Linked DNA regions of Bacillus pumilus. The protein of the gene in region 1 interacts with the protein of each later gene in a pairwise test. Links are inferred from orthologs where the notes say so. Each region holds a gene or a part of one and is shown in the gene's direction. Other genes may lie near its edges.

What was found.
Region 2: the proteins of recA (region 1) and dprA interact in binary tests that used the Bacillus subtilis proteins (3 or more experiments, as listed by UniProt). The link is inferred for Bacillus pumilus from one-to-one orthologs.

The regions. Positions count from the first base shown.
Region 1 is NZ_LT906438.1:1,673,019-1,680,079, forward strand. Bases 1,395-4,232 are described here. They hold recA (recombinase RecA), read left to right. Parts: upstream 1,395-2,212; coding sequence 2,213-3,253; downstream 3,254-4,232. Other genes in these bases: CKW02_RS08410 (competence/damage-inducible protein A), read left to right, coding at 1,395-2,036; rny (ribonuclease Y), read left to right, coding at 3,560-4,232. In the rest of the region: CKW02_RS08400 (helix-turn-helix domain-containing protein), read left to right, coding at 1-112; pgsA (CDP-diacylglycerol--glycerol-3-phosphate 3-phosphatidyltransferase), read left to right, coding at 188-769; more of CKW02_RS08410, read left to right, coding at 786-1,394; more of rny, read left to right, coding at 4,233-5,122; CKW02_RS08425 (TIGR00282 family metallophosphoesterase), read left to right, coding at 5,211-6,005; stage V sporulation protein SpoVS, read left to right, coding at 6,207-6,467; CKW02_RS08440 (efflux RND transporter permease subunit), read left to right, coding at 6,670-7,061. UniProt on the Bacillus subtilis protein: Multifunctional protein involved in homologous recombination, DNA repair and competence.
Region 2 is NZ_LT906438.1:1,564,690-1,571,817, forward strand. The notes cover bases 2,235-5,139. They hold dprA (DNA-processing protein DprA), read left to right. Parts: upstream 2,235-3,188; coding sequence 3,189-4,091; downstream 4,092-5,139. Other genes in these bases: sucD (succinate--CoA ligase subunit alpha), read left to right, coding at 2,235-3,125; topA (type I DNA topoisomerase), read left to right, coding at 4,285-5,139. In the rest of the region: CKW02_RS07885 (hypothetical protein), read left to right, coding at 1-591; CKW02_RS07890 (FlhB-like flagellar biosynthesis protein), read left to right, coding at 588-863; sucC (ADP-forming succinate--CoA ligase subunit beta), read left to right, coding at 1,040-2,200; more of sucD, read left to right, coding at 2,223-2,234; more of topA, read left to right, coding at 5,140-6,360; FADH(2)-oxidizing methylenetetrahydrofolate--tRNA-(uracil(54)-C(5))-methyltransferase TrmFO, read left to right, coding at 6,431-7,128. UniProt on the Bacillus subtilis protein: Protein that helps load RecA onto ssDNA during transformation. Binds cooperatively to circular ssDNA, is able to bridge different segments of DNA. Favors the loading of RecA onto SsbA- or SsbB-coated ssDNA and formation of RecA-DNA filaments.

The DNA.
Region 1 (7,061 bases):
TGGAATTGATATTAAGGTGAATGACGAGACACTTAAGTACGAATTAGACCCTAAGAACACCATGACACAAAACATTGTGATTGTGAATAAAGGAAAGGAAAAGTCATCTTAAGCAAGTAGATGACTTTTCTTTTGTTCCTACTATTATATATACATAAAAAAATGGCTTATTGGAGGATTGAAATTCATGTTTAACTTACCGAATAAAATAACTCTTTCTAGGATCGCCTTGATCCCTGTTTTTATGATTATTATGCTTGCACCTTTAGATTGGGGCGTTGCACGTTTTGGTCACGTCAGCATCGAAGTGACGCATCTTGTTGGAGCAATCCTGTTTATTGTTGCTTCGACAACGGACTGGATTGATGGGTACTATGCGCGTAAACTGAACTTAGTGACGAATTTTGGTAAATTTTTAGATCCGCTTGCAGATAAATTGCTTGTTTCAGCTGCTTTAATTATACTTGTTCAGTACAACCTCACGCCGGCATGGATGGCGATTGTGATCATTAGCCGTGAATTTGCTGTAACTGGTCTAAGGCTTGTACTAGCCGGAGGCGGTGAAGTGGTAGCAGCTAATATGCTTGGAAAAGTGAAAACATGGGCGCAAATCATTGCGATTTCAGCTCTTCTATTGCATAACCTGCCGTTCGAACTTGTATCATTCCCGTTTGGTGACCTTGCGATGTGGGTAGCAGTGTTCTTCACTGTTGTGTCAGGCTGGGATTACTTTGTGAAAAACTGGGAAGCTTTAAAGAATGCTAACTAAAAAGGACGTGTACGCTTTGAAGTCAGAGAGAAAAGCAGAAATTATTGCAGTCGGTTCCGAACTTTTGCTAGGGCAAATTACGAATACGAATGCACAATTCATCAGCAAACAGCTGGCTGAAATTGGTGTGAATGTTTATTACCATACAGCAGTTGGTGACAATCCAGAGCGTTTAAAAAGGGCCATTCAAGTGGCGCAGGAAAGATCGAATTTTATTATCTTCTCAGGTGGTCTTGGACCAACGAAAGATGATTTAACAAAAGAAACCATCGCGAGTACGCTTGGAAAAGAGCTCGTGCTAAATGAAGAAGCATTTGAATCCATTCAAGAATACTTTCGAAAGACTGGACGAGACATGTCACCGAATAACCGGAAGCAGGCACTCGTCCTAGAAGGATCTGATGTGCTCGTGAACCGGTTTGGAATGGCTCCAGGTATGTTTATTCAAGAAAACGATACGTTTTATATGCTTCTTCCTGGTCCGCCAAGTGAACTGCATCCAATGTTTGAGAACGAGGCGAAGCCGCTGATATCTGAGAAACTGGATTTGAAGGAAAAAATCGTGTCTGTTGTTCTTCGCTTTTTCGGAATCGGTGAATCACAGCTTGAAACAGACCTAGAAGATTTAATTGATGCTCAAACCAACCCAACGATTGCACCTCTCGCATCTGACGGTGAAGTGACACTTAGGCTCACGGCTAAGCATAAGGATGAAAAAGAAACGGAGCGTCTGTTAAAAGAGACGGAAGCGAAAATTTTAGCGCGTGTAGGAGAGTACTTCTACGGGTATGGTGATACATCACTTGTCCGTGAAGCCTCCAAGGCCTTGCACGAACACGGGAAAACAGTGGCAGCGGCTGAGAGCCTGACAGGAGGAATGTTTTCTGAATGGCTGACAGACCTTGAAGGTGCATCGTCGATTTTAAGCGGCAGTATCGTTTGTTATACAAACCAAGTCAAACAGCAGGTGCTTGGCTGCCGTGAGGAAACATTGTCTTCTCATGGTGCTGTTAGCAAAGAGTGTGCTTTAGAGCTTGCTGAAGGTGCTAGAAAGCTTACGGGAAGTGATATTGGCATTAGCTTTACGGGTGTAGCAGGCCCTGATACCCACGAGGGACAGCCTGTCGGAAAAGTGTTCATCGGGCTATCTACGAAAGACCATACAGACGTGTTTGAATGGATGTTTACAGGAAGCCGGTCGGGCATTCGAAAGCGCGCTGTGAAATACGGACTGCATCACTTGCTCAATTTATTAAAAGAAAGTTAATTTTGTTTTTTGTTAGGTTTACTCCTTTATAAAAGAGTGTTTTTTCTAATAGAAATCACTCTTTTCTTAAAAATCTGCCAAGAAAAAATCGAATATGTGTTCGTTTTTTTCTTGGCAAATGACGTGAAACAAGGTATAGTATAGATAGTGGAATTGATAAAGGAGGAAACAATAGAATGAGTGATCGTCAAGCAGCCTTAGATATGGCTCTTAAACAAATAGAAAAACAGTTTGGTAAAGGCTCTATTATGAAACTAGGAGAGCGAACAGATACACGTATTTCAACAGTACCGAGTGGTTCGTTAGCACTTGATACTGCACTAGGAATAGGTGGATATCCTCGCGGTCGTATTATTGAAGTATATGGTCCAGAGAGTTCTGGTAAAACGACAGTAGCACTTCATGCCATTGCCGAGGTTCAGCAGCAGGGAGGACAAGCTGCATTTATTGATGCAGAGCATGCGCTCGATCCAGTTTATGCTCAAAAACTAGGTGTCAATATTGATGAGTTGTTACTTTCTCAGCCTGATACAGGAGAACAAGCACTTGAAATTGCAGAAGCTCTTGTCCGCAGTGGTGCAGTTGACATTGTTGTTATTGACTCAGTAGCTGCTCTTGTGCCAAAAGCAGAGATTGAAGGAGACATGGGTGATTCACACGTTGGTCTACAAGCACGCTTGATGTCCCAAGCACTTCGTAAACTATCTGGTGCCATTAATAAATCAAAAACCATTGCCATCTTTATTAACCAAATTCGTGAAAAAGTTGGGGTCATGTTCGGTAACCCTGAAACAACGCCAGGTGGACGTGCGCTGAAGTTCTATTCATCTGTTCGTTTAGAAGTGCGCCGTGCTGAACAGCTGAAGCAGGGCAATGACATTATGGGGAATAAAACGAGAATTAAAGTAGTGAAAAACAAAGTAGCACCGCCATTCCGTATTGCAGAAGTAGACATTATGTACGGTGAAGGAATTTCAAAAGAGGGCGAAATCATCGACCTTGGAAGCGAACTAGATATCGTACAAAAGAGCGGTGCTTGGTATTCTTACCAAGAGGAACGTCTTGGACAAGGCCGCGAAAATGCGAAACAGTTCCTTAAAGAAAACAAAGATATTCTTCTCATGATTCAAGAACAAATTAGAGAGCACTACGGTTTGGATACAAACGGAGTGAAAGCAGCTGAAGAAGAAGAAGGTCAAGAGGAATTGGAAATTTAAAGACTAAAAGACGCTGAAAAGCGTCTTTTTTTTACATTTACATGACAGCTAGCAGGTCAAAAGTTCTGTCTTTGCTTGAAATAACGACTTACGCCTCAGTCTGACTAGCTTGACAAGTATTTCCGACACAATTACAATGGAAATGTATCACTTGTTTTTCTTAACATGATTGATAACTAATTTAAACTTGACAAGGGCAGTGAGGATCTCATTCCCTGTGAAGGCCCTGTATGTTGAGACACAAAACAATGTACATGCCGACACTTTATTTGTAAAACCAAGTTCATAGCAAGAGGAGGTGAAAATATGTCGCCTACGATGTTTACGATCATCTCCATTTTGCTGAGCCTAATCTGTTTAGTTGTTGGCTACTTTGTTCGTAAAACCATTGCAGAAGCAAAAATATCCGGCGCAAGAAACATGGCCGAACAAATTGTTGAGGATGCAAAGCGTGATGCGGAAGCATTGAAGAAAGAAGCGCTCTTGGAAGCGAAAGATGAAATTCATTCCTTTCGTGTAGAGGCGGAGCAAGAAGTTCGTGAAAGACGTAATGAGCTTCAAAGACAAGAAAACCGTTTACTTCAAAAAGAGGAAAATCTTGATCGCAAAGATGAATCTTTAGATAAACGGGAGTCCCTGTTGGAGAAGAGAGATCATTCTCTGAATGAACGACAACAACATATTGAAGAGATGGAAAGCAAAGTGGATGATATGATTCGTTTGCAGAAAGCCGAGTTGGAACGTATTTCAAGTTTAACTCGAGATGAAGCGAAACAAATCATTCTGGATCAAGTTGAAAATGAGCTTTCCCACGACATTGCAGTCATGACGAAAGAATCTGAAAACCGAGCGAAAGAAGAGGCTGATAAAAAGGCGAAAAATATTCTTTCACTTGCGTTACAGCGTTGTGCAGCTGATCATGTAGCTGAAACGACGGTATCTGTAGTCAATCTTCCAAATGATGAGATGAAAGGTCGTATTATCGGACGTGAAGGACGAAATATCCGTACGTTAGAAACGTTAACAGGTATTGACTTGATCATAGATGATACACCTGAAGCTGTTATCCTATCGGGCTTTGATCCGATTAGACGTGAAACAGCGAGGATAGCTCTGGACAAGCTAGTCCAGGATGGCCGCATTCATCCTGCACGAATTGAAGAAATGGTGGAAAAATCACGCCGTGAAGTCGATGATTATATCCGTGAGATGGGTGAGCAAACGACATTCGAAGTCGGAGTTCACGGTCTGCATCCGGATCTCATCAAGATTCTCGGTCGCTTAAAATTCCGTACAAGTTATGGACAAAATGTCCTGAAGCATTCAATTGAGGTTGCACATCTTGCAGGTCTCATGGCTTCAGAGCTTGGAGAAGATGCAAAGCTTGCAAAACGAGCAGGTCTTCTGCATGACATTGGAAAAGCCATTGATCATGAAGTAGAAGGAAGCCACGTAGAAATTGGCGTTGAGCTTGCGACGAAATATAAAGAGCATCCTGTTGTCATCAACAGTATTGCCTCTCACCACGGTGACCAAGAACCGACATCTATTATCGCTGTTCTTGTTGCGGCAGCAGATGCATTATCTGCAGCACGCCCTGGTGCACGAAGTGAGACGCTTGAAAATTACATTCGGAGACTTGAGAAATTAGAAGATATCTCTGAATCTTATGAAGGTGTTGAAAAATCGTTTGCGATACAGGCTGGACGTGAAGTACGTATTATGGTGAAGCCGGATTCAATTAATGATCTTGAAGCTCACCGTCTAGCAAGGGATATTCGTAAGCGGATTGAGGACGAGCTCGATTACCCTGGTCACATTAAAGTGACGGTCATTCGAGAAACTCGCGCAGTAGAGTATGCAAAATAGAGCGGTGCGCTTAGCGCCGCTTTATTTTTTTGTGTAAATATGCAACACTGATAAGAAGTCAATTTATAAGAGAAAGGGTTCAAAGCGCATGAAAATATTATTTGTTGGAGATATTGTCGGTTCACCTGGACGAGACACACTGAAAGAATACTTGCCAAAGCTAAAGAAGAAATATCAGCCCCACTTTACCATTGTCAATGGAGAAAATGCTGCTCATGGAAAAGGGATCACTGAAAAAATCTATCATGAACTGCTGCAAGCAGGAGCTGACGTGCTTACAATGGGCAACCATACATGGGATAAAAGAGACATTTTTGATTTCATCGATGACGCAGCCAACATGGTTCGTCCGGCGAACTTCCCAGAAGGTACACCTGGTAAAGGTCTGACGTTTATCAAAAAACAAGGGAAAGAATTAGCCGTCATCAACCTGCAAGGACGTACTTTTTTACCCCCACTTGACTGCCCATTTCAAAAAGTAGACGAGTTAATTGCGGAAGCATCTAAACGTACACCGTTCATTTTTATTGATTTTCATGGTGAAGCCACAAGTGAAAAGCTAGCGATGGGCTGGTATACAGACGGTCGTGCATCATGTGTCGTTGGAACGCATACACATGTTCAAACAGCAGATAACCGCGTTTTGCCAAAAGGAACTGCGTATATTTCAGATGTGGGAATGACAGGACCTTATGATGGCATTTTAGGTGTTGATCGGGAGACGATTATTAAACGATTCAAAACGAGTCTTCCAGTCCGTTTTGAGATTGCGGAAGGACGCACGACATTAAGTGCAGTAATCGTAGAAATTGACGAACAGTCGAAAAAAGCTGTCAAAATTGATCGAATTTTGATAAATGATGACCATATTTTCTTTGAATAAATGTTCACATATTTATTTCAGAAAAATATTAATCAGAAAGAAGGAATATGCGCCCTCTATCGTGAATATAGTAAAAATGGTAGGTAGCCTGCTATTTTTGAAAAACATTTTGGGGATGGATTTTCAAAAAATAGCATCATCTAACAAAGATTGTTCTAATGAACCCTCACTTATCCATTGTAAATTTAAGGGGGAGCAGAAATGGAAATTTTAAAAGTTTCAGCAAAGTCAAATCCGAATTCAGTAGCAGGAGCATTAGCAGGCGTTTTACGTGAACGCGGTGCAGCGGAAATACAAGCAATCGGCGCTGGAGCGCTGAATCAGGCGGTCAAGGCTGTAGCCATAGCAAGGGGATTTGTTGCACCAAGTGGAGTGGATTTGATATGCATTCCAGCTTTTACTGACATTCTTATCGATGGAGAAGAAAGAACAGCCATCAAATTGATTGTTGAGCCACGATAATTCTAATTTTATTATTTTCAACCTGCTTACATCATGTAAGCAGGTTGTTTTTGTTTACCACTATACATTTCTTATATAACATATTCAGTTCATGAAATAGATAAAAATGACATATTAGAGCTTGCATTTTTTCACCATGATGATAAATTAAGATTAAGTTAAAAATACTTCATCAAAAATAAATATTTAAGTAGGTGAAATAATGGTTGAAGCTTTTTTGAAAAGAGGAAAGCTTGTTTTTATTTTATTTTTTATTGTTCTCATTGCTGGCGGCTATTTATTTACGCAGCTTCCTAAGCGAGAACTGCCAGAATTCCAAGCGAATATTGTCACAATTTCCACCGTGTTCCCAGGTGCGGATGCAAAACAGGTGGAAATTGATGTAACCAATAAGCTCGAATCAGCCATATCTGATATCAATGGTGTAGAGAAAACGAGCTCTGTTTCTGCTATTGGTTTTTCAAATATTGTGCTTGAAATTGATGATCAAGCCGACTTTCAAAAGGTGGCAAGTCAAATTAAGAACGAAACCACAAGTGCTGCATCGTCCTTTCCTGACGGAGTGATGGAGCCAGATGTAAAGGATGAGTTCGG
Region 2 (7,128 bases), 110 kb from region 1 along the record:
ATAGGTGTACGTGACGAAATCGGTATGCTGAAACTACTCGAAAAAGGCAACCAGGATGTAAAAAATCAGGAGCTTCACCAATTAAAGCTCGTCTTAAATGATGTGAGACAGTCCGATTTACCAGAGCCCGTAAAAAAAGAAGTCGATCAATTGTTTCATAGATTGAACGGGCAGTTATTTGTGCAGCAAGAGAACCAAACCATCAGCCAAATGATGGTCTCTTATCCGCTCTTTTCAAAACATAGTGTTCAAGACTTAACCTTTATTCTAAAAGGACATAAGAAAAAAGATGGCTCTATTGATATTTCTCAGTGTCGCCTTATGTTTTACTTAAACATGGAAAACCTCGAAGAAACATTAATCGACTGTACGATTCAGCAAAAGGTCATGTCAATTACAGTTGAAACCGGTCATGAACTTCAAGGAACCATTAATCCAATGATTCCAGCAGTTCGGGAGAATTTAAATGCCTTGGGATACAGCCTTACGGGAATTACAGCAAAGAAGAGACAAGAGCCAGTAGATCCGTCTCACTTTCTAGATGAACACTTTCATAAAATCAGCGAGAAAGGGCTGGACTTACGAGTATGAAGGATTCAAAACCGCTTAGAAGGGCGGTCGCTCTACATTATGATGAAGAAAAACAAAAGGCGCCAAAAGTCGTTGCAACAGGGAGCGGCTATGTAGCAGACCATATTATTGAAGAAGCAAAAAAGTCGGGAGTTCCTATCCAAGAAGACCGTAATTTAGTCGAACTCATGCGCCACTTAACGCTGGATGAGGAGATCCCTGAAGCGTTATACGATACTGTAGCAGAAATATTTTCGTTTATCTATAGGTTAGATCAAAAAATGAAAAAATAAGGTAAAATAAGTGTTTTGAATGAAAAATTTATATTTTTAATAAAATAAAAGTTTGAATGTTTAGAAGGATTTTACGATTTTACATAGAACCCTAGACATTCTCTTTTTTATTCTTTAAAATGAAAGCGCAGTCTATTTTATAATTTTTGTTTCTACATATGTTGGGAGGATGGGAAATGAATATCCATGAGTACCAAGGAAAAGAAATCCTAAGAAAATATGGGGTTTCAGTTCCAAATGGTAAAGTAGCATTTACACCTGATGAAGCAGTGAAAGCATCAGAAGAGCTAGAAAGCTCTGTATATGTCGTAAAAGCACAGATTCATGCAGGCGGCCGTGGTAAAGCAGGCGGGGTAAAAATTGCAAAAACAAAAGATGAAGTGAAAGGGTTTGCAGAGGAATTGCTCGGCAAAACACTTGTCACACATCAAACTGGGCCTGAGGGGCGCGAAATAAAACGCTTACTTATTGAAGAAGGCTGCGATATTCAAAAGGAGTACTACGTTGGACTTGTTTTGGACAGAGCGACATCAAGAATTGTATTGATGGCTTCTGAAGAAGGCGGTACTGAAATTGAAGAAGTAGCAGAAAAAACGCCAGAAAAAATCGTCAAAGTGGTCATCGACCCAGCGATTGGATTGCAAGGCTATCAGGCGAGAGAAGTAGCGTTTAAAATTAATATTCCAACAAAATTAGTTGGCCAAGCTGTTAAGTTTATGACAAGTCTTTACAATGCGTTCGTTGAAAAAGATTGTTCAATTGCTGAGATTAATCCACTTGTTGTAACAGGCGATGGAAAAGTCATGGCACTTGATGCGAAATTAAACTTTGATAGCAATGCCTTATATAGACAAAAAGATATATTAGAATACCGTGACCTTGATGAAGAGGATCCAAAAGAAATTGAAGCATCTAAATATGATCTAAGCTACATTTCTCTAGATGGAAATATTGGCTGTATGGTCAATGGTGCAGGTCTTGCGATGTCTACAATGGATATCATCAAGCATTACGGCGGGGACCCTGCAAACTTCCTGGATGTTGGCGGCGGTGCAACAGCTGAAAAAGTAACGGAAGCATTTAAAATCATCTTATCTGATCAAAATGTAAAAGGGATTTTCGTGAACATTTTTGGCGGCATCATGAAATGTGATGTCATTGCAGAAGGTGTCGTTGAAGCGACGAAACAAGTCGGCTTAACATTACCACTCGTTGTACGTCTTGAAGGAACAAACGTTGAATTAGGGAAGAAAATCCTGAGCGATTCAGGCTTAAATATCACTTCTGCTGAGTCTATGGCTGACGGGGCAGAAAAGATTGTATCTTTAGTCAAGTAGAGCAGAAAGGCAGGGAACCTAAATGAGTGTATTTATTAATAAAAATACGAGAGTAATTGTTCAGGGGATTACCGGTTCAACCGCATTGTTCCATACAAAACAAATGATTGAGTACGGAACAAATATTGTTGGCGGTGTCACACCTGGAAAAGGTGGAACTGAAGTAGAAGGAGTTCCTGTATTTAATACAGTATCTGAAGCTGTTCAAACAACTGGAGCAAATGCTTCTGTTATCTATGTACCAGCACCATTTGCAGCAGATGCCATTTTAGAGGCTGTTGATGCAGAAGTCGATCTAGTCATTTGTATTACAGAACATATTCCAGTACTTGACATGGTCAAAGTAAAACGGTATATGGAAGGGAAAAAGACAAGACTTGTTGGCCCTAACTGCCCAGGTGTCATTACACCTGAAGAATGTAAGATTGGGATCATGCCAGGCTACATTCATAAAAAAGGTCATGTGGGGGTTGTTTCTCGTTCTGGAACGCTTACATATGAAGCGGTACATCAGCTTTCAGAAGCTGGCGTTGGTCAATCGACAGCTGTAGGAATCGGCGGAGACCCTGTCAATGGGACAAACTTTATTGATGTATTAAAAGCATTCAATGAAGACCCTGATACACATGCTGTCATTATGATCGGTGAAATTGGCGGTACGGCTGAAGAAGAAGCAGCTGAATGGGTAAAAGCAAATATGACAAAGCCAGTTGTTGGCTTTATTGGCGGTAAAACGGCGCCTCCAGGAAAACGCATGGGACATGCTGGTGCCATTATTTCTGGTGGTAAAGGAACAGCTGATGAAAAAGTAAAAACAATGCGTGAATGTGGAATTGAAGTGGCAGAGACACCATCTGTCATGGGAGAAACTTTGATTAAAGTACTAAAAGAGAAGAATCTCTTTGAAGCTTGTAAAACGCATTAATGACACAAGAAGACTTGTTCTTTGACAAGTCTTCTTCTTTCTATCTTAAACAGGAGGAATGGTATGTACAACGTGTCCGAAAGAATGATTTTTCACCGCTTAAAAGGCCTCATCTCACCCTCTTTGTTAACAAAATGGTGGAAAGTCGATCCTGAGCTATATATAAATGAAGAAACACATCATTTCAAACAGGATCGATCATTACAAACAATCGACTTTACCCGCTTAAAACAAGCCGAAGAAAAAGAATTCCCCATTTTTCAACACATCGTTCAAGCCTATTTAAAGCAAAACATTCACATGATTCCCATCACATCACCCTTATATCCCAGCACACTAAAACATATTTATGATCCTCCCCCTGTGTTATTCCTAAAAGGAAACATATCGTATTTAAATGAAGAAAAAAGTTTAGGTGTAGTAGGCACACGAGTTCCATCGTCTTATGGAGAAGCATGTGTGAAGAAAATTGTTGGTGATCTTGTAAAGGAAGAGTGGACGATTGTCAGTGGCTTAGCAAAAGGCATTGATGGACTTGCACATAAAGAGTGCATTAGGAATAAAGGGAAAACGATCGGTATTATAGCAGGCGGATTTCAGCACTTATACCCAAAAGAACATGTGCAAATGGCTGAATACATGGGCGAGCATCATTTGCTTTTATCCGAGCATCCGCCTTACGTCAAACCAGAAAAGTGGCATTTCCCCATGAGGAATCGTTTAATTAGTGCGCTCACAAGTGGAACCATCGTGATTCAGTGCAAAGAAAAGAGCGGTTCACTCATTACCGCGTATCAAGCACTTGAGCAAGGCAAAGAGGTATTTGCGGTTGCAGGATCAATCTTTGATCCTAATTCCACAGGTCCAGCCAGACTTATACAGCAGGGAGCAAAGCTTGTTCATTCAACGAAGGATATTTTAGAGGAATTCTCCTTCCGCAGCGTTCAATATACTGAACTCTCATAAAAATATCGTTTGACAAAAGACATAGGAATATTTAATAATAGTGAGGATTTAAGTTTACACTTTGTTTTTCGTGTTTATAATGATGTTCATCATAAAGAATTTTTCATGATTGCCTGTTAGATAGGTGCAATTAACATAAATATGAATTGTGAAATGTATAAAGAGAGAACACCTCTTAAGGGGGATTTTGAGTATGGCTGATTATTTAGTCATCGTTGAGTCGCCAGCCAAGGCGAAAACGATTGAGCGTTATTTAGGTAAAAAGTATAAAGTAAAGGCTTCAATGGGGCACATAAGAGATTTACCGAAAAGTCAGCTTGGTGTTGACACTGAGCATGACTTCGAACCGAGGTATATTACAATTCGCGGGAAAGGCCCCGTATTAAAAGAATTAAAAACAGCTGCGAAAAAAGTAAAGAAAGTCTATCTCGCAGCTGACCCCGATAGAGAGGGAGAAGCGATTGCTTGGCATTTAGCGCATAGTCTTGACCTTGACCTCTCTTCTGACTGCCGCGTTGTCTTTAACGAGATTACAAAAGATGCTATTAAAGATTCCTTTAAGCATCCACGCATGATCAATATGGATTTAGTTGATGCACAGCAGGCAAGACGGATCTTAGATCGTCTCGTTGGGTATAAAATTAGTCCGATTTTATGGAAGAAAGTGAAAAAGGGCTTAAGTGCTGGTCGTGTTCAATCAGTTGCACTCCGCCTGATTATTGATCGCGAGAATGAAATTAATGAATTTAAACCAGAAGAATACTGGACAATTGACGGTACATTCCTAAAAGGAAAAGAAAGCTTCGAAGCGAGCTTCTTTGGCGTCAATGGCAAAAAGCATCCACTGAAAACAAAAGAAGATGTAAAAGAAATCCTTTCGAAACTAAAAGGGAGCAAATTCTCTGTAGAGAAAGTGACGAAAAAAGAGCGTAAACGCAACCCAGCTGTTCCGTTTACAACATCTACTTTACAGCAGGAAGCTGCGAGAAAATTAAACTTCCGTGCGAAAAAGACGATGATGATTGCACAGCAATTATATGAAGGAATTGATCTTGGTAAAGAAGGTACAGTCGGACTCATTACATACATGAGAACGGACTCAACACGTATTTCCAATACGGCGATTGAAGAAGTATCTGCTTTCATTGATCAGACGTACGGTAAGAATTTCTTAAATACAACAAAACGAACCGCTAAAAAGAATGAAAATGCACAAGATGCTCACGAAGCCATCAGACCGACATCTACGCTAAGAAAACCAGCAGATGTCAAACATGTTTTAAGCCGAGATCAACTTCGTCTGTATAAATTGATTTGGGAACGATTCGTCGCAAGCCAAATGGCGCCGGCTGTTCTTGATACAATGAGTGTGGACCTTGATAATAACGGGCTTACATTCCGTGCTAACGGAAGCAAAGTGAAATTCCCTGGATTCATGAAGGTATATGTAGAAGGGAAAGACGACCAGCTAGAAGAAAAGGACAAAATGCTGCCTGATCTTAAAGAAGGTGATACGGTTCTTTCAAAAGATATCGAACCTGAACAGCACTTCACGCAGCCGCCTCCGCGCTACACTGAGGCAAGACTTGTCAAAACGCTTGAAGAGCTAGGTATAGGCCGTCCGTCTACGTATGCACCAACATTAGATACGATTCAAAAGCGCGGCTATGTCGCACTTGATAATAAACGGTTTATCCCAACAGAGCTTGGGGAAATTGTTCTCAACTTAATCATTGAATTCTTCCCTGAAATCATTAACGTGGAATTCACAGCGAAAATGGAAAAAGAACTTGATAGCGTTGAAGAAGGTACGATCGAATGGGTTCGTATTATCGACAGCTTCTATCAAGACTTTGCAAAACGGGTCGAAAAAGCGGAAGCAGAAATGCAAGAAGTTGAGATTGAGCCTGAATACGCCGGAGTTGACTGTGAAGAGTGTGGACATCCGATGGTATACAAAATGGGTCGATACGGTAAGTTCATGGCTTGCTCTAACTTTCCTGACTGCCGTAACACAAAACCAATTGTGAAAGATATTGGTGTGAAATGCCCGACATGTCATGAAGGAAACATTGTTGAACGAAAATCTAAGAAGCGCCGCATTTTTTATGGCTGTGATCGTTTTCCAGAGTGTGAATTCGTCTCTTGGGACAAACCGATTGAAAGAAAGTGTCCAAAATGCGAAAATATGCTTGTAGAGAAAAAGCTGAAAAAAGGCATGCAAGTTCAATGTGTGAACTGTGATTATAAAGAGGAACAACAAAAATAGCGGTGAGCAGCCTTGTTCACCTGCTTTTTTATGTCATCAAACAGAACTTACGAAATAGGAGAGTTGTACAATGAGTCAATTTGTAAATGTGATCGGAGCAGGTTTAGCTGGAAGTGAAGCGGCATGGCAAATTGCTAAACGCGGAATTAAAGTCAACTTGTATGAAATGAGACCTGTTAAACAAACGCCAGCTCACCACACAGATAAATTTGCAGAGCTTGTATGCAGCAATTCACTGCGTGCCAACGCTTTGACAAATGCGGTCGGTGTATTAAAGGAAGAAATGCGTCATTTAGATTCAGCGATTATCGCAGCTGCAGATGAAAGCTCAGTTCCTGCTGGCGGAGCGCTTGCAGTAGATCGTCATGAATTTGCAGCAAACGTTACTGATCGCGTAAAAAATCACCCGAATGTGACAGTTTTTCAAGAAGAAGTGCAAAGCATTCCAGAAGGTCCAACAATTATTGCGACAGGCCCACTTACATCTGAAGCACTTTCAAAAGAATTAAAATCGTTAACTGGTGAAGAATATCTGTACTTCTACGATGCAGCGGCTCCTATCCTAGAGAAAGATAGCATTGATATGGATAAGGTGTACTTGAAATCACGTTATGACAAAGGAGAAGCTGCTTATTTAAACTGTCCAATGACAGAAGAAGAATTCGATCGTTTTTACGACGCGCTTATTTCTGCTGAAACTGTGCCATTAAAAGAGTTCGAAAAAGAAATCTTCTTTGAAGGCTGTATGCCAATTGAAGTCATGGCGAA